Regions from separate parts of the Vibrio sp. R12-SG2-ISO1 genome, predicted to be linked through region 2. Evidence: predicted binding sites of a transcription regulator. Region 2 holds the regulator's gene; the other holds the start of a gene.
What was found. The regulator MetJ, encoded in region 2, represses methionine synthesis genes. The targets are predictions, from matches to a motif close to TTAGACNTNTANANGTCTAA.
Positions count from the first base shown of each region.

Region 1 (4,216 bases), on a different contig from region 2:
TTCCATGTCCACCCTCATTGGATTCTATTGATATTAGTCTGCGATTGCAGACATTCAAACTGACTCTGTTTGATTGTTATTATATTAATGGGAACATTCCCATAAATTCGACATTATAATCCCAAAAAGCGCATGACATTAAAACGGGAACAGTCCCATAAATTGAAAATGATCACACTAAATAAGAAATTGCCAACGGATTCAGATAGTTAAATTTGGATGGGTTGTTGAGTGATGTGCACCTGATCAGAACTACCATTGATCTTATTGATCAATACGTTAGCCGCTTTTTCACCCGCTTGAGCGTAACCAGGGTCGATACTAAAGACATTCGGAAATAGGAAAGAGAGCAGCTCGCTGCCGCCTACGCCTGTCACGTTGACAGAGTCACGACCGAGCTCTTGCAAACGCTTGATGACGCCAAGTGCTAAGGTGTCACTGGCACACACAATCGCGTCGGTGCGCTCTGACAACACCTTATCCACCAACGCGTAAGCACTGTCATGACTGAGCTGACCGGTTTGATAGCAAGGAGCGATCTGGTTGTGCTCACACCAGCTCAAGTAGGCGTCCAAACGCAGTTTACCTGTGGTTTTATCACTGGGATCGACGCCGATAAACGCGATATTTCGGCACGCACGTTGATGGAGGTGATTGAGCGCGTGCGTGATGACGCCTTGGTTGTCGTAGTTGATCGAAGAGACAGCGTCCGTCTCCATCGCGATCACCACACAGCGCGCCTGCCACTGCGCTAGACGCGCGACGTCCAAATCACTAAAACCAAAGACGATAACGCCATCCACATTGCGTCTTTTCAACACCTCTAAGTGTTCATTGGTCATCCGGCGATCAAACTGGCTCTCCATGATCACCACGTCGTAGCCTTGTTGATACAAGACGGCAAGCATACTGCTCACCGCCCTGTTTTCTGAAGGGGAGTCAAGACGAGAGATAATCACCCCAACCACTTTTTGTCGCCCACCACGCATCGATTGCGCCGATTTGGACGGCACATAACCCGACTCCTGAATCACTCGCTCCACTTTGGCGCGGGTTTCCGGTTTGACTTTCGGGTCATTGGTCAGCACACGTGAGACGGTCGACTTTCCGACGCCAGACAGCTTGGCAATATCAACAATGGTGAGTTTTTTGCTCATGTTCCTACGTCATTAAAAGCCATGCCAAGGCGAAGGCCTTGGCTATTGAGGTGCAGTAACTTGGATTTAATCAGTGACACATTGGGTAAAGCGCTGATCTTGATAGTTCAAACGCGCTTCGTTGCCTTTAATTGCCAAATTGACAGCCGGCGTCACTTCTTGGCCATCGTCCATTAGCGCGTAGCGGCTACCCGAACCTGAGGGTAGCTGAGTTAGACGCAGCGATTTGCCCTCTACTTTAACCAGTGCGGCCTCTTCACCAGAAAGGTAAGCGGCTGAAAACTGCTTGCCCTCATCACACTGGTAGGTATGGAACTTTACTGGCGCGCTCGCCTGCTCGCTTTGCGCGCAGCCCAACATCAATCCCGCGACTGCCCACAAGGCTAAATGCTTGTTCATACTCGACTCCTTGAGTGTTTGTGCCTTTGACTGTTCGTTGTCCGTCAATGGTTTTATTGGTTAACGGTCTTTGTTAGCTAACGGTATTTGTTAGATAGTGCGGCACATCGGCAAGACTATCAAGCACCACGCTTGCTAGCGCTTCACCTTGTTCGGTCACCGGTTTGCCTGAGCGGACCAAAATCTTCTGCCCTACCCCAGCAGCCTCTGCCGCCATCAAATCTTGCGCCTTATCACCGACCATGACCGATTTGGCCATATCGATATCGAGAAAGCGCTGCGCTGACTGGAACATCCCCGGCTTTGGCTTACGACATTCGCAATCTCGATCGTCGCCATAATCAGGGTGATGCGGACAGTAATAGAAGCCATCAAACTCGACACCGTGATCGACAAAGTTCCAATCCATCCATTGCGTCAGTGACAAGAAGCGATCTTCGCTAAACTTGCCACGGGCTATACCCGACTGATTGGTCACCAGCACCAATAGGTAGCCCATCTGCTTGAGTTGCTTCGTCGCCTCAAATACGCCATCGATAAACTCGAAATCATGCTCATCATGCACGTAACCGTGGTCAACGTTGATGACGCCATCTCTATCTAGAAAGACTGCTGGTTTTGCCAAAATATGTGTCTCTGTCTGCTGTGTTTGGCTCGAATTATACCTTAAAACGAGCGAATTGCAGCAAGGCGAGCGCTATCGCTTTAGCGCCTGTGAATAAGGCCATTTGCCCGCGTTATTTCTTTCTTATCTATCTCATGACGAAACAATCTCCGCACAAGAGAGTTAAAAAAGGCGTTTGGACGTCTAGCCGTAAAAATATCTATTGACACTAAACCTGCAAACCCATAGCATCGTCTACCAAATGAGAGGTAGTTCAAAATAATCGACTTCTCACCAAGTTATTTGCAAGCGGGTTAACTGATGATTGAAATTAATCAAGTCAACAAGGTGTTTTATCAGGGCAGCAAGGAAATCCATGCGCTGAAAGACATTAACCTTACGGTTCCTCAAGGAACGATTTTCGGTGTTATTGGCTCTTCTGGAGCAGGGAAAAGTACACTGATTCGCTGCGTGAACATGTTGGAAGCGCCCACCTCAGGTTCAATCAAGGTTGATGGTGTTGATTTGACGACACTGTCTAAATCACAGCTGAGCCAAGCACGCCGCAATATCGGTATGATTTTCCAGCACTTTAATCTGCTTTCATCCCGCACTGTGTTTGATAATGTCGCACTGCCACTTGAACTGGCGGGCAAAGACAAAAACGCCATCACCACTAAGGTAACCGAACTACTGAAACTGGTCGGCCTTGCAGATAAGCATGAGAGCTACCCGTCAAACCTCAGTGGTGGTCAGAAACAACGTGTTGCGATCGCTCGTGCGCTCGCGTCAGACCCTAAAGTGCTGCTGTGTGATGAAGCGACCAGCGCGCTCGATCCCGCGACCACTCAATCGATTCTTGAGCTGTTAAAAGAGATCAACCGCAAGCTGAACATTACTATGCTTTTGATCACTCACGAGATGGACGTGGTCAAAAGCATTTGTCACCAAGTGGCGATCATCGGTGGTGGTGAATTGGTGGAGAAAGGCACGGTTGGTGATATTTTTGCTCACCCGAAAACCGAGCTGGCGCACCAATTTATTCGCTCTACGCTCGACTTGTCGATCCCAGAAGATTACGAGGCTCGCTTGCAAAGCAGCCGCGTTGAAGGCAGCTACCCTCTGGTACGCCTTGAATTCACTGGCGCAACCGTCGATGCACCGCTGATGAGCCAAATTGCGCGTAAATTCAATATCGATGTCAGCATTCTGAGTTCAGACTTAGATTACGCCGGTGGCGTAAAATTCGGCATGATGGTCGCCGAGCTATTTGGTAATGAGCAAGACGACAACGCAGCAATCGAATTTCTGCGTGAACACAATGTAAAGGTAGAGGTGCTTGGCTATGTCCTTTAACACGATTTCACAGTGGCTCGAGCTTAACAGTAAGCTATTGATTGGCGCGACGTGGGAAACCCTCTACATGGTCGCCGTCGCGGGTATCGTGGGCTTTGCTGTCGGTATCCCTCTCGGCGTTATCTTACACACGACCAAAAAAGGCGGCCTACTAGAAAACACCAAACTCAATGGTGTGTTGGGCGCAATCGTCAATATTGGTCGCTCCGTGCCGTTTTTGGTGTTGATGGTTGCCATCATCCCTGTGACGAAACTGTTGGTGGGCACTTTTATCGGTACCACCGCCGCCATCGTGCCGCTCACGATTGGTGCGATTCCATTCGTCGCTCGCCTGATTGAAGGCGCACTACTGGAAGTGCCAAGCGGTTTGGTCGAGGCTGCGCAATCTATGGGTGCGACGCCAATGCAAATCATCAGTAAAGTATTGCTTCCTGAAGCGATGCCGACCATCGTCAACTCCGTCACCATCACTTTGGTGACATTGGTGAGCTACTCAGCAATGGCGGGTACAGTGGGCGGCGGCGGTCTGGGTGATGTCGCGATACGTTACGGATTCCACCGCTACGATGTGGTCATCATGGCTGTGACAGTGGTGATGCTCATCGTACTGGTTCAAATTATTCAATCTATCGGCGATGCAATTGTACGCCGAGTGGATCACAGATAAACATTAAGATTTTCACAAGGAGAAGGTCATGAA
Region 1 is NZ_JCBDGO010000008.1:515,539-519,754, forward strand. Features, by position in the region: gene treR (trehalose operon repressor TreR) at 210-1,157, opposite strand; gene AC6R10_RS07765 (MliC family protein) at 1,224-1,556, opposite strand; gene gmhB (D-glycero-beta-D-manno-heptose 1,7-bisphosphate 7-phosphatase) at 1,630-2,181, opposite strand; gene metN (methionine ABC transporter ATP-binding protein MetN) at 2,482-3,516, shown strand; gene AC6R10_RS07780 (methionine ABC transporter permease) at 3,506-4,183, shown strand; gene AC6R10_RS07785 (MetQ/NlpA family lipoprotein) at 4,212-4,216, shown strand, end outside.
Region 1: metN (methionine ABC transporter ATP-binding protein MetN) is a predicted target of MetJ. The motif match lies at 2,357-2,376, and genes of this name have one in related genera.

Region 2 (4,216 bases):
AGTGCTTATCCGCTTGGACTTCATAAGTTAAAGGTTCAAGTTGGGCGCGTTTCAAACTGCTCAGCACTTCTTTTTCCATGCGATTGAAATCATGGCCAGAGGCGAAGTTTAACTGAATCAACAACACGTCATTGAGTGAGGAGATGATCTTGGCACCACGCCCAGAGGCGAGGACGCGCTCAATGCGGCTAGAGCCAGATTCAGGGTCGTAACTGCAGCGCAAGTGTAAGTCCATCGTACTTTGAGCGACAGGCTGCAAGGTACGGCTATGCAGCACGGGGGCGGCAAGGCGTGCCAGTTCACTTGCTTCATCCAGTCGCAATAGGGGCAGAAGACAAGCATCACTGACAAGGCGAGGGTCTGCGCTGTATACGCCAGCAACGTCACTCCAAATCGTGACGCGACTGACCTCTGCGAGCGCGCCAATCACGGTGGCAGAGTAATCGGATCCGTTTCGGCCAAGCAGCACGGTTTGGCCTGCTTGGTTTTGCGCCATAAAGCCGGTAAACACCAGACGACGCTGTGAGTGTTGCGCCAAAATTTCCTTCAGTAGTGGGTAGGACTGACCACGATCCACTTCAGGTTGCGTGCCGGTTTCTGCCCGTAAGAAAGTGCGAGAGTCTTGCGCGATGGCTGGTAAACTCGCTTGATTCAATAGCGCGGCGAGCAGTCTTGAGGACCACATTTCACCGTGGCCAAGTACCGCAGCTCGCTCCACCTCGCTTAACGGGGCGCTTAATTCACCGAGGGTGGTGAACTCGTCTTTGAGCGTCGCCAGCATGTGCGCTTGTTCGTCGTCACTGTCAATCAAGGCTTCGATAAGCCCTGTTTGGAATTGTCGTACCGACTGCAACGCTTCATGGGCAAGACGGCCATCTTTATAGAGCGCTTCGGTAAATTCAATCAAATGATTGGTGGTTTTACCGGCCGCTGAGACAACGATCAGATCATCGCTGCCTGAGTATTCTTTGAGTATGGTGACTACCCGGCGGTAGCACTCCGGATCCGCTAAGCTGCTACCACCAAATTTATGCAGTTGACGCGATGTCGTCATTACGCGGACTCCTTCACACAGTTAAAGGCTTGTTTGAGATCGTCAATCAGGTCATCGGCATCTTCAAGACCGACAGACAGACGCAGCAGTTGCTGAGAGACACCCGCCTCGGCCAGCGCCGCTTCACCCATCGCACGGTGGGTCATTGACGCTGGGTGACAAATGAGGCTTTCTACGCCGCCTAGCGATTCTGCAAGCGAGAAGAGTTTCAACTCACCGACAAACTGTTTCAGTTCTTCAAAGCTGCCAGCGAACTCGAAGCTGAGCATAGAACCAAAGCCGGATTGTTGTTTCTTGGCGATGTCATGGCCAGGGTGATCCGGCAAGCTTGGGTGATAGATGCGGCCGACCAGTGACTCTGTTTTCAGAAAGTCGAGAATGTTTGCCGAGCTTTGTTCGTGCACCTTCATTCGTGCGCCCAACGTGCGGATGCCACGCAGCGTCATGTAGCTATCAAACGGCGTGCCGGTGGCCCCAATGCAGTTGCCCCACCAAGCCAGTTCTTCAGCGTGCGCTTTGGTTTTGGTGATCACCACGCCGCCAATCACATCGGAGTGACCGTTGATGTATTTGGTGGTTGAGTGAATAACGAAATCGGCACCCAGTTCGAGTGGCTTCTGGAAAATCGGGGTTAAGAAGGTATTGTCAACCGCGACCAGCGCGCCAACTTGTTTCGCTTGCTGGCAGACTTTCTCGATATCCACCACACGTACCAAAGGATTTGATGGCGTTTCCAACAGGATAAGCTTGGGTTTCTGGTTGATGGCGGCGGTCAAGGCTGCGTCATCGGATTGGTCGACAAACAACACGTTGAAGTCGCCCTTTTGCGCGCGGGTATTGAAGAGTCGATAGGTGCCACCGTAGCAATCGTGTGGCGCGATGATCAAATCGTCTGGACCGACAAACGCAGAGACCCAAAGGTTGAGCGCTGAGGTGCCACAATTGGTCACTACAGCGCCTTCTCCACCTTCTAACTCATACAGCGCCGTTTCAAGCAGGCCACGGTTCGGGTTACCAGAACGCGTGTAATCGTATTTCGGCACTTCACCAAACGCCGGAAAGCCATAATTGGTCGAGAGATAAATAGGGGGAACGACAGCGTGATGTTGGGTGTCTGACTCGATACCAGTACGTACCGCGATGGTGGCGGGTTTGCGCGTGCTCATAGCGTTTTCCTTGCGAACAGTAGTGACTTGTTTTAGGGAATGCGATATACCTGTTGCTTATCAGGTGTATCCGGCACCCAATGTGGTGTAATGCTGCGACACACTCACAGTTTGGGCCGATTCCACTCCTATCGCCAACCACTTTACTTCTCATTTTTTAAGACGTCAACACTTCTAGACGTCTATATGTCTTTGCTTGTAGCCATAAATACCGTTAAAATTGTGGTTTAAACACTCATACGCAAATATAAAGGTGCGCAATGGCAGACTGGAATGGCGAATACATTAGCCCATACGCAGAACACGGTAAGAAAAGTGAGCAAGTGAAAAAAATCACGGTCTCCATCCCACTTAAAGTCCTTAAGGTATTAACAGACGAGCGTACGCGCCGCCAGATCAACAACCTGCGTCATGCCACCAACAGTGAGTTGTTGTGTGAAGCGTTCTTGCACGCTTACACAGGTCAACCATTACCGACGGATGAAGATTTGCGTAAAGACCGTCCAGACGATATTCCCGCTGAAGTGAAAAAGCTGATGACGGAGATGGGGATTGAGTTTGAGGCGTTTGACGACTAACGCTCGCCCTGTTTTGCACCGAATTTGAATGCCAAAGCCGCTGACATCGTCAGCGGCTTTGTTGTTTTTGCTCAGCCAGAGACAAAGTCCGTGGCTGGCAGTGGGCGTCGAGATTACTCGATATCCATGTAATGGTCAGGCAGCTCAATGCGTGCCACCCCGGATTCTACCGCGGCTAACGCGACCGCTTTGGCGACGCGGGGGAGTAGTCTTGGGTCCATCGGTTTTGGAATAATGTAGTCTGGGCCAAACGAGAGTGAATCCACACCCGCGGCGGTCAGAACATTGGCAGGGACCTCTTCCTTCGCCAGTTGACGGATCGCTGCTACGGCAGCGAGCTTCATCTCATCGTTGATCTCGCTAGCACGTACATCCAGTGCGCCACGGAAAATAAACGGGAAGCAAAGTACGTTGTTGACTTGGTTCGGGTAGTCACTGCGACCTGTACCCATAATGAGGTCATTGCGTACATCATGAGCGAGCTCAGGTTTGATCTCAGGATCTGGGTTAGAGCAGGCAAACACGATGGGTTTGTCGGCCATCAATTTAAGATCATCTGGCGATAACAGGTTAGGACCAGAAACGCCAAGGAACAGATCGGCGCCTTCGATGACATCTTGCAGCGTACGTTTGTCGGTGTTGTTGGCAAACAGTTGTTTGTATTCGTTGAGATCATCACGTCGAGTGTGGATCACACCTTTGCGATCCAGCATGTAAATTTTCTCGCGCATCGCGCCGCACTTGATCAGCAGCTCCATACAAGCGATGGCTGCCGCACCGGCGCCCAGACAGACAATCACGGCGTCTTCCAGTTTTTTACCCTGTAGCTCAATAGCGTTGAGCATGCCAGCAGCTGTCACAATGGCGGTACCGTGTTGGTCATCATGGAAGACTGGCACATCACAGCGCTCAATTAATTGTTTTTCGATTTCAAAGCAGTCTGGCGCTTTGATGTCTTCTAAGTTGATGCCGCCAAAGGTATCCGCGATGTTGGCGACCGTGTCGACAAACTCATCGATGGTGCGGTGTTTGACTTCGATGTCGATGGAGTCCAAACCTGCAAAGCGTTTAAACAGCAGGGCTTTACCTTCCATCACGGGCTTTGATGCTAGTGGGCCAAGGTTACCTAGGCCAAGAATCGCTGTGCCGTTGGAGATCACTGCCACCATATTGCCTTTTGCAGTGTACTTATAGACATTATCGGGGTTTTGAGCGATCTCTCGTACAGGCTCGGCCACGCCTGGGCTGTAGGCGAGTGCGAGATCTTGCGCGGTTTCTGCTTGGGTGGTCAGCTCGACAGAGATCTTGCCTGGTTTTGGAAAGGCATGGTAGTCGAGAGCTTTTTGGCGAAATTGTTCTTCAGGGGTCAGGTCTTGACGGTGGTCATCAGGCATAGAAATAGGTACTCGTTAAAATGA
Region 2 is NZ_JCBDGO010000010.1:199,385-203,600, reverse strand. Features, by position in the region: gene AC6R10_RS10085 (bifunctional aspartate kinase/homoserine dehydrogenase II) at 1-1,054, opposite strand, end outside; gene AC6R10_RS10080 (O-succinylhomoserine (thiol)-lyase) at 1,054-2,220, opposite strand; gene metJ (met regulon transcriptional regulator MetJ) at 2,481-2,798, shown strand; gene AC6R10_RS10070 (malic enzyme-like NAD(P)-binding protein) at 2,912-4,192, opposite strand.